DNA from 2 places in the Pseudoalteromonas sp. NFXS39 genome. Region 2 is predicted to be linked to the other one. Evidence: riboswitches for the same ligand, from Rfam matches in the RefSeq annotation. Region 2 holds a riboswitch; the other holds the start of a gene.

Region 1 (8,346 bases), on a different contig from region 2:
TGAAGGCGACTTTCATTGACATAAAACTGACCTATTTGAGTGATAAATTAGTAACAATTTCATTATCTCAACCGATTAACTAAAAAGCGAATGAAAAAAAGTTCATTTAAACCAGTCAAAAACACACAGGTAACACATGGATAGTATATATCGTTTCAACGCCCAGCTTGCATCTGGTGAAAATTTTAGCCTTGAATCGCTACAAGGAAAAACAGCGCTTATCGTCAATATTGCCAGTAAATGTAATTTTTCAGTGCAAATGGCAAGCCTTGAAAAGCTCTATCAAGACTATAAACAGCAAGGATTTACTGTGCTTGGGTTTGCATGTAATCAATTTGGCCACAATGAGCCCCTTGATGGCAATGAGCTACAAGCTTTTTATCAGCAGCACTTTGATGTCAGTTTTCCTATTTTTAACAAAGTATTAGTTAACGGCCCTGATGCCCACCCTTTATTTAATCATTTAAAGTGTCATACCCGTGGAATTGCACAAAACCGCGCAATTAAATGGAATTTCACCAAATTTCTTATAAACTCAGAGGGTCAACTCGTTGCGCGATATGCCCCGCGTACCAAACCCGAAACCCTCAAAATGGTGATAGAGAGTAATTTAAATGATGAAACTGGCCTTATTCAGTGCGCAAAAATATGAGCAACCGTTTTTTGAAAGGAATCTAACTGAATTCGCTGACTCTGTTTCGCTCAGTTATTTTGAGCAGTCTTTAAACATCAATACAACTCCTCTTTGTAAAGGCTTCGATGCGGTGTGCGTGTTTGTAAACGATACTGTCGACAAGCACGTCATTGCAGATATGGCAGCTGTAGGCGTAAAAGCAATCTTATTACGCTGTGCAGGTTTTAATAATGTAGACCTTGATGCAGCCAAAGAGCATAACATCAAGGTTTGCCGCGTCCCGGCTTATAGCCCCGAAGCTGTCGCAGAGCATTGTATTGCTCTAATGCTAACGCTCAACCGTAAAACCCACAAAGCCTTTAACCGTGTACGTGAAGGTAACTTTGATTTAAACGGCTTACTTGGCTTTAATCTGTTTAAAAAAACCATTGGGATTATAGGCTGTGGCAAAATCGGTTTAGCTTTAGTGAATATTTTAAATGGCTTTGGGGCTAAAGTACTCGTCTGTGACCCAATGGCAAGTGAAGGCCCTTATACTTTATGTGATTTAGACACATTGCTCACACAAAGTGATGTCATCTCTTTACATTGCCCACTCAACGAGCACACCCATCATTTAATTGATAGCAGTGCATTTAAAAAAATGAAAGACGGTGTTATGTTAATTAACACCTCTCGTGGTGCACTTCTCGATAGCCAAGCATGTATTCAAGCGCTTAAGTCTAAAAAGCTCGGACACTTAGGACTTGATGTGTATGAGCAAGAGTCAGAGTTATTCTTTAAAGATCATCGCGAAGAAATCATGCAAGACGATATTTTTTCACGCCTTATTAGTTTTCCTAATGTGTTAGTGACAGGCCACCAAGGCTTCTTCACCCAAGAAGCGCTTAGCGAAATAGCCTGCACCACACTACAAAGTGCTAATGAGATAAGCCAAGGCTTACCATTAACTAACGAAGTTAGTTAATGAGTGCGTACCTTAGACTAAAAAAGGCGTGAGGTTTAAACCCCACGCCTTTTTACTTTTGTCTTTTACCTCGAAACTAGAAACTTGTAACTCGCAGCTCAAGACTCTATTTCAACAACGCCACGTTCACAAATACTGCTGTCATTAATAACGGGCACACAAAGCGAATATACTGAGCAAACCAATAATGAGGGCCGCTCGAGACTTGATGCAATTTATTACCACGTTGCCATAACCAGCCTACAGTAATGAAATAGAACAGTCCCATTAAAGGAAGTTGGTACTGCGTAAGCACCATAATCACCAAACCAAATAACCAGTCAAAATTTAAGATAATAACTGATGAAGCGATAAAGACGATTAAAGTTACAAATAAAGTCGCTTTTTTGCGCTCTATACTGTGGTTCTCAACTAAAAATGCCACTGGAATTTCAGTTGATGAAATTGTTGATGTAACAGAAGCTATTGACATTAACACGAAAAACAATAATCCAACGAGTAAGCCCATTTGCCCCATAGTACTAAACAGCTCAGGTAAAATTGCAAAAATTAACTGCCCTTCACCTACTAATTTACCGTTGCTAAACACTTCTACACCGTTATGCTGAGCAACAAAAATAGCTGGTATAATCAATAAACCCGCTAAAAAGGCAACCCCTGTATCTAGCAACGCCACTGTTCCGGTTAGTTTAGGCAGGTTCGCATCAGGCTTTAAATATGAGCCATAAACCATCATACAGCCTACACCTAACGACAATGAAAAGAACGCTTGCCCCATTGCCGCAATAATTAAGTTTGCATCAAGAATTTGACTAAAATCTGGCACTAAGTAGGCTGCAAAGCCATCCATCGCACCATCTAGGGTCGCGATATAAGCAATTAACGCCACTAATAACACTAGCAATAATGGCATTAAGCGGCGTGACCAAGTCTCGATTCCTGATTTAACCCCTTTTAAGATAATACTCGCAGTTAGAATAAGCATCAGCGGCGTAAACACAAAGTTGCGTACCATTGAATCACTATGCAAAAAGTTACTTAACTCAGTAAAACCCAAGAAGCTAGCGATTGGCTCAAGTGCATACGCTAACATCCAACCTGCGACTATCGAATAAAAGCTTAACATCACAATTGCACCAAACAGACCTATGTAGCCTGCTGCAGCGCCCACTTTAGGAGCCGTATCTTGCCATGCATTGGATAATGCTTTTACCGGATTAGCTTGCGCTTGGTGGCCTAAATACAGCTCAGTATAAAGGGCTGGAAGCGCTAATAAGAAGATAACAATGAAGTAAACAAGTAAAAATGCACCGCCGCCATGGTTTGCCGCTTGTGTTGGAAAGCCCCAAATATTACCTAAACCTACCGCCGCACCTGAAGCGGCTAATACGAAACCTAGTCGGCTGTGAAAGCCGTCACGAACTTGTGCCATACATCTATAAATCTGTTATTATTTTTCCTCATTAAACCATAATTACAGCCAACTGCGTAAACTATTTGAGTTGTTCGTGCTCTTACAAGTTCATTTGCTGTAAAAATAAACAAAACTAAATACGAACCCCCGTATAAGCGTTAAATCATGAGCAGCCACTATTTTTCAAACACCTTAGTTATTAATCTGCAGCCGAACAACACGGCACAGCAAATTATGCTAATGGAAGCATCAAACATCGATATTTCAAGCTTAGCTATTGAAAAATTGCTCAGTGAGTTTGAATTATGTGTACTTGAAAAACGCAAAGTGCCCGCAGCTAAACAAGAGTATTTAGCGACTCGCTTAACGTTAAAGTATTTATACAAACATACTTACCCTCATGATGATTTAGCGCTCAATGAAATATCAAGCCAATTTGATGACAAAGACAGTAAGCTGAAACTACATACACCCGTTAGAGAGTCTGTTTGGGCTTGCTTATCTCATTCAAATGGTTTGATAGGTGCTGCCCTCAACCCAGCTCAGCAGCTGCTTGGTTTTGATATTGAACAAAGCAACAAACCTCGCCCTTTTATCAAGCTTGCAAAGCATTTTTATCATCAAGATGAAGTTGACTTAATCAGCAGTTTTGATGCACCCGATGAACAGGCACAGTGTTTTTTTAGAATTTGGACATTAAAAGAAGCCCTTGCTAAGGCAAGTGCTCAGCCGATTGCGAAACTGCTCGCTCCCAATGTATTTGAAGAAATACGTAAACATAATTTCTGCGCTAGAAGTAATTGTATTGAAGGCTTTGACATAAGTGTTGTGGCACAAAAAAGCACTGACTGGCAGTGCTCTTTTATTAGCTTTAGCGACTTACGCCGCGACTTGGCTTTCTAATAATCGGCTGTGAATTGCCTGCACAACGTCATCTGACTCGCTTTGCTCCACCAAAAAGCACAGGTTATGTTTACTTGCACCGTGGCAAATTAAACGAATATTAAAGTCGCTTAATACCTGCATTAAATTCATTTCTTGCTGACGTAATTGAATTTCAGAACCAATTAAAGCCACCAGCGTTAAGTTATTCTCGACCGACACATGACAAAACTCAGAAAGCTTATCTAAACAAGCTTGATCCAGCTCAGGGCGTGATGCATTTGGCGCGTTATCTAAAGTGATTGCAACACTGATCTCGGAGGTAGTAACCAAATCAACCGAAATATTAAACTCACTTAAAATAGTGAAAACACGCGCTAAGAAACCACTCGCTAGGAGCATTTCTGGGCTTTTAACCGTTAACAGAATTTGGTTTTTACGCTGTGTTACTGCACGAATACCTGGTTGCTGAGACTTTTCTTTTTCAATCCATGTACCACCTAATTGTGGCTCACGGCTTGAACCAACAAACACACTAATATGACTACGGCTCGCAGGTAAAATGGTTGCAGGATGCAGTACTTTTGCACCAAACGTTGCCATCTCTGCCGCTTCATCAAAACTCAAGCGTGCAATTGGGCTTGCTTTAGCGCATAAACGCGGATCAGTACTGAAAATACCCACAACATCAGTCCAAATATGCACGCTTTTTGCGTTAATTGCTTCTGCAAGTAATGCCGCGCTGTAATCTGAACCTCCACGCCCTAAAGTGGTTGTTTGATTATGTTCATTGCTACCAATAAAACCCTGAGTTACTACAACGTGGTCCTCAAGTAGCGGCACTAAATGCTCTTTAGCAGCCGCAGCGGTTGCTGCAACATTCGGTGTTGCTTTAGCAAATTGGCTATCTGTTTTTAGCACCTTGCGTACATCAAAACGCACCGCATCAAGACCATGCCCACGCAATACTTGTGTAAATAAATACGATGATAAACGCTCACCAAAGCTAAGTAGCTCATCTTGCTCCGCTACTGACTTAACCCCTTCTGATGCCAGTTTTTGAAAGGCTTTGAGGGTTTCATTAAAGCCATGAGCTAAGTCAGCATCAAGCGATAGCTCAGCTAAAATAGCTTCTTGAATGGCGACCACACCAGTAATGTGCTCGTCACGCTCAGCCGCACTCAAATCAGCTTTACACAATGCAACTAAATGATTGGTCACGCCTGCACTGGCACTCACAGCAACAATACGTACTTGATTATCAGCACAAATGATTTCTGCGCAGCGGCTCATAGCATCAAAGTTAGCTACACTGGTGCCACCAAATTTTGCAACAACGTAATCTGATTTTGTGTTGGCGGCTAATTGGGTATTCATGTCGTCTCCTTTTGTGGAAAACTATCCACAGTAATTCAAGAAGAACTCGGCAAGGGGGTGCTTTGAAAATAAAGAGTAGTCCATGCCAGAAGCTCTCCACCTAGTTTGGTGACAGTTTTGAGGATTCAGCCCCATAAACCGAAAAGTAACCGTGACGTCCGGCTAATTTTCTCGGCGAGTACTTCCCTCATTAATGGTCATCGGCGTTCGTCACCTCACATTAACTACCTAAGTATCGCACCTCTTCTGAATGTTAAGTTAACACCTGGTTAAAATAACAAAGCCTGCTAAAAAAGCAGGCTTTGAAAGTTAACGTTTAGACGTCTAGCTGTCAAGTTGTTTTATGAAATTAAACTGCCTGCTAAGTGCGACCCGTAATAGCCAACGGTATAAGCAATTAATAAATAAACCGACATTTTAAGATAGCTCATAAAGGTCAGTGCTTTTACTTTACTCATGGCGATAATACCTGCCGCAGAGCCGATAATAAGCATTGAACCACCTACCCCTGTTGCGTATGTAAACGACAACCATTGCTGTGGACTCATCACAATATCTGCTTTTAAAAGTGCTGCAGTTAAAGGTACATTATCTACCGCTGCTGATAATAGCCCCATCATGTAGTTTGCATACTCAGGCGCCATCAACTCATATAGGTGAGTAAACTTAGCAAGCATACCTACTTCTTTTAATGCACCAACCAGCAATAACACACCTACGAAGAACAATAAGGTGTCGTACTCAATCTCACGAATATAATCGATAATTTTTTTGTTGACGTCTTTTTTGCGCATTAAGAATTGCGCAACCAAAAACATTAGTGATAAACCAAATAAAAAGGTTAAAAGCGGTGGCACATTATAAAGCACGCTCAAAGTTAACGTGGCAATAATCGTCGAGAAGAAGATAACCGCAATGGTAATATCTGTTTTTTCAATACGACGAGCTGTTTGCTTTTCAAATACTACATTACCCGACATACCTACAGATAACATTGCCGCAAGCAGTGCAACACTTGTCAGTGCAGGCGCAATTAATAATAGTAAATTAGCAATGGTGACCTTTTCGTCTAAGAAAATCATCAGAGTTGTAACATCACCCGTGATCAACGACACCCCACCCGAGTTAACACTAAATACAATCAAGGTTGCATATTTTATTAATTTTTTAGGATCTAATTTTAGTGACATCACCACCGCAAGTGAGATTAAAGTCGCAGTTATATTGTCTGATATCGATGAAAATAAGAAAGAAAAGCCACCAATCAGAAACATCAACTTTCGTTCACTGATTTGATTTGGCATAATTTTATGAACAATATTCTGGATAAAGCCTTTAGAGTTTAAATACGCAACAAAGGTCATCGCTGCCATTAAAAACAGCCACAAAGTCGCGATCTCTAATATATTGTGATCCAGTTGATGTTGTATGGTTTCTGGGCTTTGCCCATGAATTGGAGAGATAAATAAGATAATCCAGCATAAAGTGCCAAAAAAAAGCGTCGTTTTGGCCTTGTTTACATGGATAATATCCTCTATAACGATAAGCAAAAATGCCACCGCTATCAGGGTTAGGATAAGTGGGGTTACCATGGTGTTTGAACAACCTTTATAATAATGTAAAAATTGTAAGTCGAGTGTTTCGGCGCGGATTCTAGCAGCATAGAAAGCATAAAACTATTATCAATTACATAATTTACTACTAATCGCTAACACCTAAGTCTGAATTTACTGGAGCCTTATGATCCCAGCTAAAAAGTTATTAAATACCCTTACTGAACATTGGGGGGTGTTAGAACTGCTATTTAAACGTTTTAAGATGGCTGATTTCAGTTTGAAAGACGTACAAAATGCGATAAAACAAAAACAACCTTCATGGTCAAATGAACGCATTTATAAGGAAACAAATCGTTTATTAAATCAAGATATTATCATTCCATTAGCGAAATCATCGCAATTAGAAATCAATCGAGCGATTGCTGATTTTGCGACTTTCTTGCTACAAGAAGAACACCTAGGTCTTGCCCAAGAAATTAGTGTACTAGTTGATGATTTAGCTCGCCTTGGTAGTCGCTTGGCTAAAGCAGGTGAAATTGAAGATTACGACGAGCTACGCCGCTTTAGCCGTATTATGGATGATCGGGTACGTAAAATAATGAAATTGTTTGCCCACAATGAAAACGCAATTTTAAATATTGTTGAGCAAGCTAAAGCAAACAACGCCGTGCAATCTTTGCAAAAGCGCTATCAAGCAGTGATCGAAGCGTTTGATGAATACATTGAACCTATGCTTGAAATGGTTGATATACGTGGTGACTTCCACGCTTGCTTTAACACCATTGAAACGCAAATAAGCGCACAAATCGAACAAATTGACCGCCTAGGTAAGTCATATCAAGACAAACGCATGCTTGAGCAATTGCGAACCCGTATTTTAGAAATGCATTTAGTTGGTCGTGAAAGCTTACGTAAAAGCGCCGATATGCTAATGCCGCTACGTGAAGAATTACGCCGTAACAACCTAATTACTCGCCAAGCAGCCAAAGTACTTGGTTTAGTGCGTAAAAATGGCGTCGATAACATGCTAAGTGCGGTACAACCTAACTTTGTCTCGGATGCACAACGCTTTTCACTTGGTCAACAACGTCATATCGTGGCCTATATGGCAGGCTTAGTCGACTTTGAGCACGATGAATATCAGCTACCAGAGCATGATGATGTGCCCGCCTATCAAAGCCCGCATATCCCTGATTACAACGACGTTAAAACACAATTTAGAAAACGCTTTAAAAAAGCCAGCAAAAAAGCTCAGCCGCTGCTTAGTTTCTTAGATGAAAGCTACCCAGATCTAGAAGCTGACGAAATGCTGTTCTTGTATCAAAAATTAATTAGCGATGGCGACCTTGAAATTAGCCAAAGCCAAGAGAAAGTAAAAATAAAAATTGCCCAGCAACACTTCTCTCTTTACCCATTTAACTCATCGATTGCTGACGATAAAAAAGCAACAGAGCAATAACCATGACAGATATTAATTTAGATGATTTAACGCATCTGCAAGCTATTAATAAAAAGC
Region 2 (8,346 bases):
ACACCACTTAAAGCAATAATTTACTTTAAATCAATGATATCACCAGTCAATGTCCTGCTCAATCTACGAACATTTTAAAGCGATAAATAACTTTTTTCTTTCAGAGGTGTAACTATCATTTATGTGCCACAGAAAGTTTGATAGTTTTTGTCACCATCACTTGGCAACTCGTACCAACTTTGATGTTCTTTAAAGTATGTGTATGGCTCTGAAATCACTTCAAGAAAATCATTTAATAATAAGCTACTACCTGCTTTTTCAAATTCAGCTATTATGCTTTCTATATTATGATTACGCGGGATGACTGCAGGATTAACGGCTCTCATGACGCTGTAACTTTCAGCAGTTGTTCTTAGCTTCCACTTTAAAACCCACCCTTTCAACCTACAATCCACAGTAAAATCACTTACTAAAGATTCAGTGAGTGCATTAAATGTATTGGTATAATCGAGTTGATGCTGCTTCATTAAAGCAAGTAATTCTGAAACCAAAACATGATCACCTTCTTGCTGACCTGCTAACCCTAATTTCTGCTGCCACATAGCATTAAATGCATCATTAAATTTATCAGCAAAACCATTCACAACCGACGAAAGTTTTTCTACGGCACCATCTTGCTCATCAAATAAAGGAATCAAGCTTTCAGCTAAACGCGCAACATTCCAATTGGCAATATTGGGCTGATTACCAAATGAATAGCGCCCTTGGTGATCAATCGAACTGAACACCGTGTCTAGGTCAAACTGGTTCATCATCGCACATGGGCCATAATCGATAGTTTCACCACTAATCAAAGTGTTGTCGGTATTCATTACACCATGTATAAAGCCAACTCGCATCCAACTTACGACCAGCTCAACTTGTTTATCTAATACAGCAGTTAAAAACTCAATGTAGCGTTGCTCACCAGCACTGCTAATTTCAGAGAAATGACAATTAATTGCGTAATCGACCAGCTTTTCTAGCCCTTCAATATCCCCTTGCGTTGCTAAGTATTGAAATGAGCCGACACGAATATGACTTTTAGCTAAACGAGTAACTACGGCGCCTGTACGAGGCGGTTGGCGATATACGGTTTCACCGGTAGCAACGACTGCTAAACAACGTGTAGTAGCAATACCTAGAGCATTAAGAGCTTCACTCATAATATATTCTCGCACCGCAGGACCAATTGCACAGCGACCATCACCACCACGAGAAAATACAGTTGCGCCAGCGCCTTTTAGCTGTAAGTCCCACAATGTGCCATCTTGATCTGCAATAGCACCAAGTAAATGTGCTCTGCCATCACCCAGACGCGGTGAAAAATGACCAAATTGATGACCTGAGTAACCAAGTGCAACTGGTGCAACGTCGTTACTTATTGTTGAACCAGTTAAGAATTTAGCTAAAAACTCGCTGTCATGATTAATCGAAAAATTATCAGCTAACTGATCATTAAACAGTAGCAATTTAGGCTCAGCTACAGCACTAGGCATATCTTCAATCGTGAGCAGTTCACTAATGTCTGTGTATCGAGGTTGCAGTTTCATAATTTTCCTTAACGCGTTGCTACACCTACGCGGTTATCACCTACACCATAGGCAACAAGCTGACTAAGTGCCTGCAGACTATAGCCACTTTGCTGTTGTAATTCATTGAAGAAGTTTTGCGCTGACTGTAGTGACTTTTTAGTTTGTAAGCCACCGTCTATCAACTCGTGGGCACGCAAGTAGGCTTCTACATCACGAGAAAGCAAGAAGGTATCTTTACCTAGCGCCCGTAAAGCGTATGGGCCAGTATTCCCGCCTAAACGTGCACCATGCTTTTTGAGATAAGCCCATAACCCAATAATATTATCACTTGGCCAGTCAGCAATAAACTGACTAAAGCTGCCATGTTTCTCCGCGACTTCATGGATCATATACGCATTTTCAGGGATTGTTTGTACTTTTTTAAAATTACGAACAATTCGTTCATCACTGGCTTTTTGCTCGAGCATATCCGGCGGCATCATTAACAATTTTTCAATGCTAAAATCCCAAAACACTTCGCAAAAACCAGCCCATTTATTGTTAATAACTGACCAATAAAAACCACTTTGAAAGATTTTACGAGTAAACTCTTCTAACCATAAATCATCATGCATTTTGGCAATATCAGTATCATCGAGCGGGTTTGATAGCAGTGCACGCAGCATGTCTTCGCTACCCTTTCGAGATACGGCTCGCTGATAAATATCGTTAAATTTTTCCATCATTTTTCCAATTTATTTGGTTAACGCTAAGTGTACGTAAAAACACGGTTATACGTAACCATGTTGCAAAATTGGTCACTAAAAAACAAACTCATCAGCTTGACACCTAGATGGCTAAAATGCTTTAATCGCCTCCAATACCCTATTTAACTATGTTGGCTTTTACCTTAAAAGCGAGCATAAAGGGCTGGAAGAGGTGCGTTATTCAGGTAACGTATGGGAAGAGCACAGACTCTGTTGATCATACGTGAGGGGAATTAACGCCGAGAAGTAACACCGTTTGTGAGGTGCTTATTTCGGGCGACTGGGCTGAATCCCAGCGACTGTCACCAACAATAGCAAAGCGCTATTGATTAGTTTGGTGGAGAGCTTCTGGTCTTAGTATAATAAGGCCGTCGCGTCTTTATTATTTTAAGCCCATTCGCTCTTCGAATTATACCTTGTTCGAATGACGACATGCGGCCCCATTCAAATGTTCCCGCATATACTCTTCGAATACCTTATAAGTTCGTGAGAGATGATCAACAATTTTGATTTAAATGACTATCCATTATGGACAGCGCTTGTCACGCCATTTTCTGAATCTGGCGAGGTCGATTACACGGCCCTAGAGCAACTGGTCACTGAACAGCAAGCCGCAAATAACGGCATTTTATTGCTTGGCAGTACCGGTGAAGGACTAGCGCTTTCACTTAAAGAACAACAAGCCATTGTCGAGCATGTTTGCCAATTGGCACCGAGTGTGCCACTGATGATCGCTGTGGGTGGCATGAACCTAAAGCAGCAAATTGCATGGGTTGAATACTGCAATCAGCTGCCAATTCATGGCTACCTGTTAGGCTCACCTCTGTATGCAAAACCTGGTGTTGTGGGTCAAACACATTGGTTTGAAAGCCTACTTAACGCAAGTCATCACCCTTGTATGTTGTATAACGTACCAGGGCGCAGCGCAGTTGAAATTTCACCACAGGTAATTAAAAACCTTGCCGACCACAAAAACCTTTGGGCTTTAAAAGAAGCCAGCGGCGATATTAGCAAGTTTGAAGGCTTTAGAACGGCATCGCCAAAACTTGCCATTTTCAGTGGCGATGATGCACTTATGCCGTATTTTGCTCAAGCCGGTGCAAAAGGTTTAGTTTCGGTTGCCGCTAATGCTTGGCCAAGCCAAACCCATGAGTTTGTTAAACGCTGTTTAAGTGGTCAATACCCAAATCTATTCACTGATTGGTCGCAAGCAATTCAAAGTCTATTTGCTGTAGCAAACCCAATCCCCGTAAAAGTACTGATGCACCTGCAAGGTAAAATAAATACCCCGCATTTACGTCCGCCACTTACGCATTTAGAGCTTGAGCAAACAGACGGCATCACCCACGCAAATAACACTATTTTATCTTGGAACTAAAAACAGGTTTTATCATGAGCTGGTTAGAATTATTAAACAACTTAGAATCAGGCGCAGTTCGCGCAGCAACACAAGACGAGAACGGCAACTGGCATGCTAATATTGAAGTTAAACAAGGCATTTTAGAAGCATTTAAAAATGGCACTAACACCGAGTTCCCAGGTGGTTTTGTTGATAAGCACAACTTAGCACCACAAGGCTTTGCAGCAGATGCAGGCGTACGTATGGTACCAGGTGGTAGCAGTGTTCGTCGTGGTGCACACGTTGCTAAAGGCACTATTATTATGCCACCAGCGTATGTGAATATTGGCGCGTTCATCGACGAAGGTACTATGGTCGACAGCCACGCATTAGTGGGTTCATGTGCACAAGTGGGTAAAAATGTTCACCTAAGTGCAGCAGTACAATTAGGTGGCGTGCTTGAGCCTATTGGTGCAAGCCCAGTGGTTATTGAGGATGATGCATTCATCGGCGCAGGCTGCGTAATTGTTGAAGGTGTAGTTGTGAAAAGAGGCGCGGTACTTGCGCCGGGTGTGCGTTTATCTGCAACCATTCCAGTCTACGACTGTATTAATGAGCGCCAGCTAAACAAAGGTGAAGCAATCCCAGAAAACGCGATTGTGATCCCAGGTTCTCGTCCTGCTTCAAACGCATGGGCTCGTGAGCAAGGCCTAAGCATGTCTTGTGCATTGATCGTGAAATACCGAGATGAACAAAGCGATGCATCATTACTGTTAGAAGAGGTTTTACGTTAATGAGCTTTATGAGCACGCCCATCAAGCAAGCAGTTGAACAAGTAGCAACGCACCTTGATACGCCATTTTTTATCTATGATTTAGATAAATTAACTGCACATTTAAATCAACTGACGGCGCAAACCGATGTGAAACTTTGGTACGCAGTCAAGGCCAACCCACTGTCTCGCATTATTCAATGTTTAGACAGCGTAGGGTTTAATTTTGATGTTGCAAGTAAAGGTGAACTTGAGCAAGTACTTGCTCAAGGCATCGATAGCGAGCGCGTGCTCAATACTGGGCCTGCAAAGAGCCCTAAACAAATTTCACATTTTATTGCTCGCGGTGTACGTACTTTTGTGGCCGAGAGCATTAACCAAGTTCGCTGGTTAAACGAACAAGCAACAAAAGCAAATTGCCAGCTGCAAGTATTATTGCGTGTACAACTACGTTGGCCAGACAGTGAAAAGAACCCACTTGGCGGCGATAGTCTCACCCCCTTTGGTTTGGGCTGTGATGAATGGCAAGCACTAACAGTAAGTAATTACCCAGCACTTAACTTTGATGGTCTGCATATTTTCCAATGGGGCAACATGCTCAGCACCGATAAACTCGCTGAGCTATGGCGTGCCATGATTGAGCCATTACAACGACTCGCTAACTCATTAAATATTAACCTTAATGTTCTCGATTTGGGTGGTGGCCTAGGCATTCCTTATACTCAAGATGCTAACCGACTTGATTGGTCTGCACTTATCGAGACTCTGGCGAGCATTAAAGCGGATGCCGGTGTCAATGAGCTTTGGATGGAACTTGGTCGCTATGCAGTGGGCGAATGTGGTCATTACGTAACGCCGATTGTTGAGCGTAAAGAAAATTACAATCAACAGCAGGTGATTTTATCAGGCGGTATTAACCATTTACTTCGCCCAGCTGTGACAAGCCAAGATTTTCCTGCGGCGTTACTACGCGAATCGACGGCTGAGCCTTCAGCAATGACGTTATACGGCCCACTTTGCACCGCGCTTGATTGCTTAGGTGAGCACCTCTTAGCTAGCGATTTAAATGAGCAAGACTGGTTGGTATTCAGCCAGTGTGGCGCATACGGCTTTACCGAAAGTATGCCGTACTTTTTATGCCACGAATTAGCGGCTGAATACATCCTTGAACAAGGCAGTATTGAGTGCATCCGTAGCGTTGAAGATGCTAGCTATTATTTAAGGTAATCGCCATGAGTAAAGAACTAATCAGCCAAGAGAATATTGTGGTTGGCGAGATTGCCAACGGCCTTCCACTGACAATCCCTGTGTATCGCTTAAAAGGCGATGGCACAGGACCAAGCGTGTATATACAAGCTAATATGCATGGCGCAGAAGTACAAGGTAATGCAGTAATTTATCAGTTACTTGAACAGCTAAAATCTCTAAAGCTACGTGGCGACATTACTCTTGTGCCTTATGCCAACCCAATTGGTTGTAACCAAAAATCAGGTGAGTTTACTCTAGGTCGCTTCGATCCAATTACTGGTACCAACTGGAACCGCATGTACCGCTTTAACAAAGCATTACCCTCACAGATTGCTGAACTGCACAAAGGCAGTGATGATGCGACTCTTAAAGCTGCATTCAAAGAGGCACTCGTTACTGACATCGACAGCCAACTAACCGGTCCTGACTACAGCTTAACAACAGGTAAGCGCATTGCTCTGAACCTGCAAAAGCTTGCGCATCAGGCGGATATTGTTTTAGACCTACACACAGGACCTATCTCAAGTCAGCACCTCTATTGCCCAGAATATGCCAAAGACAGCGCAAGCTATTTCAACATTGAACATATCTTATTGATCCCAAGTGACTTTGATGGAGCGATGGATGAAGCGAGCTTCTGTCCTTGGTGGTCGCTTTCTGAAGAACTTGCCAAACAAGGCCGTGAATTTGCAGTTCAAGTTGAAGCATTTACCGTTGAATTAGGTAGCCAAGAAAAAATCGATTTAAGTGCAGCCCTTGAAGATGCAAATAGTATTTTAAGTTACCTCACTCACAAAGAGGTATTTGTGGATGCTGCTTATAAACCAAAAGCGATAACACGCTATGCCTGTATGCTTGAAGATTATGTTGCTTACTATGCGCCTATGGGTGGCATGGTGGAATATCTTGCCCCGCTTGGAGGCCATGTAAAAGCAGGCGAGCCTATAGCCCACATTTTACGAATGGAGCGCTACCTTTCTGAGCAACCCCTTCAAACATTAAGTTTTGATAAAGACGCCATCGCTATTTTGCATTTTGCTTCAGCAAGCGTGAATCAAGGTACTGAACTTTATAAGTTTTTTACAAACATATTTGAGCTATAAGCTCACACCTTCTCATTGCGTGAGAGTCGACGGCTTATGCCCTTAGGCCGTTACAGTAGAGCTCCAAGCTTAGCTTGGGGCTCTCTATTTACCCAAAATTTCAACAATTCAGTACAAGTTCACGGTTACTTATGTAAAAATCGTTATAATTATACCTACTTACAAGTCTACTGAAAGGGAACTGCAATGGGATGGCGCATTTGGCTGGCAGCCGCTGGCTTATTTTCTGTACCTGTATTCGCTCAAACTGAACAACCACAAACTAACGAACAAGATGACGCGCTAGAACTCGTAAAGCAGTGTATTTTGAACGAAGCTATTGGCGGTGACGGTAAACAAACACTCGAAGAACTTCGTAAAAAGTGCTCTGACTTAGACGAGAGCAAAAAGCTCACGGCTTTAGACAAACGCAAAGCTCGTGAAGAAGTGAGCAAGAAAAACCGTAATGTAATCACTCCACATAAGCGTAACTACATTTTACCGCTCTCTTACGTGTCTAACCCTAATGAGCGCCCTTTTGATGGTTTAAAAGACCTTGCTGAAGAGGTCGATGGCGAACCACTCGATAACCTTGAAGTGAAATACCAACTATCAATTAAAGTACCTATCTTCGAAGGCTTCTCAGATAAAGACCAAGGTATCTTTTTTGCTTTTACATTGCAGTCGTTTTGGCAGTTTTATAACAAAGATATTTCATCACCATTTCGTGAAACCAATTACGAACCGGAGATATTCTGGATGAACTATCTTGATCCTGAGCATGTACTGTGGGGTGATGAAATGGCAATCGCAATTGGTGCCTCGCATCAATCTAATGGTCGAAGCCAACCTAATTCACGCTCGTGGAACCGTATCTATGCTGATTTCTTATGGGAAAAAGATGGCTTTGTATTTAGCTTTAAGCCGTGGTATCGCATTCCTGAAGATAAAAAAGATGATGAGCTAAAAGCACGTGGCGATGATAATCCAGATATCTACAAATACATGGGTTATTTTGAATTCTCAGGTGCATACCGTTACAACGAGCATGAATTCAGCTTTATGACGCGTAATAACTTAAACTCAGATAACCGTGGTGCAATCCAGTTAGATTGGTCTTTTCCTCTTTGGGGCAGGTTACGTGGTTACGCACAATACTTTAATGGCTATGGCGAGAGCTTGATTGACTACAATGCTGATATTGAACGCTTTGGTGTCGGTATTCTGTTAACTGACTTGCTTTAACTGTAATAAAGAGCGAGCTTTAGTTAGCTCGCTCTAAATAGTCGTTATTTTTTAACGATGAAGTGGCCTTCAAATTCAGCAACTAACACATCACCATCATATACATTCACTGGCACATGGTAGCTTGCTTTACCATTAGACTCTAAATCCGCTAACTTACCTTTACAACCAGCCAATTCAACGCTCCCGCGAGGGTCGTTATTCAGTGGCTTAAGGTATTTAATATTAGCATCAGCTAACACGATATTTCCTTCAAGGCCTGCTTCTTTCAGCGCAAGGTAAGTTGCTCCCCACCCTGTTAGCGTTGCTAAACTATAAATAGAACCAGCAAACATTGTATTATGAAGGTTTAAGTTCGCATCTAAATCAGCACGAGTAGTAAACTGCCAATCAGTATAGC

Evidence for each region. A riboswitch is a leader RNA that binds a small molecule or an ion and turns the genes downstream of it on or off. The one in region 2 is predicted to bind lysine.
Region 1: it holds a riboswitch for lysine, as region 2 does, so the genes downstream of both, lysC (lysine-sensitive aspartokinase 3) here and dapA (4-hydroxy-tetrahydrodipicolinate synthase) in region 2, are expected to answer to the same signal.

What each region holds. Positions count from the first base shown of each region.
Region 1 is NZ_JAGDEC010000004.1:181,977-190,322, forward strand. It holds gene J3455_RS09380 (NAD(P)-dependent oxidoreductase) at 1-22, opposite strand, end outside; gene J3455_RS09385 (glutathione peroxidase) at 137-652, shown strand; gene J3455_RS09390 (2-hydroxyacid dehydrogenase) at 618-1,601, shown strand; gene J3455_RS09395 (sodium-dependent transporter) at 1,708-3,033, opposite strand; gene J3455_RS09400 (4'-phosphopantetheinyl transferase family protein) at 3,181-3,918, shown strand; gene lysC (lysine-sensitive aspartokinase 3) at 3,895-5,274, opposite strand; lysine riboswitch at 5,356-5,528, opposite strand; gene nhaD (sodium:proton antiporter NhaD) at 5,616-6,866, opposite strand; gene J3455_RS09415 (MksB family condensin complex protein) at 7,015-8,289, shown strand; gene J3455_RS09420 (condensin complex protein MksE) at 8,292-8,346, shown strand, end outside.
Region 2 is NZ_JAGDEC010000011.1:62,866-71,211, forward strand. It holds gene J3455_RS17835 (protein adenylyltransferase SelO) at 120-1,532, opposite strand; gene J3455_RS17840 (DNA-3-methyladenine glycosylase I) at 1,541-2,236, opposite strand; lysine riboswitch at 2,420-2,616, shown strand; gene dapA (4-hydroxy-tetrahydrodipicolinate synthase) at 2,754-3,638, shown strand; gene J3455_RS17850 (2,3,4,5-tetrahydropyridine-2,6-dicarboxylate N-succinyltransferase) at 3,653-4,393, shown strand; gene J3455_RS17855 (PLP-dependent decarboxylase) at 4,393-5,598, shown strand; gene J3455_RS17860 (succinylglutamate desuccinylase/aspartoacylase family protein) at 5,604-6,722, shown strand; gene J3455_RS17865 (phospholipase A) at 6,909-7,946, shown strand; gene J3455_RS17870 (bifunctional GNAT family N-acetyltransferase/hotdog fold thioesterase) at 7,991-8,346, opposite strand, start outside.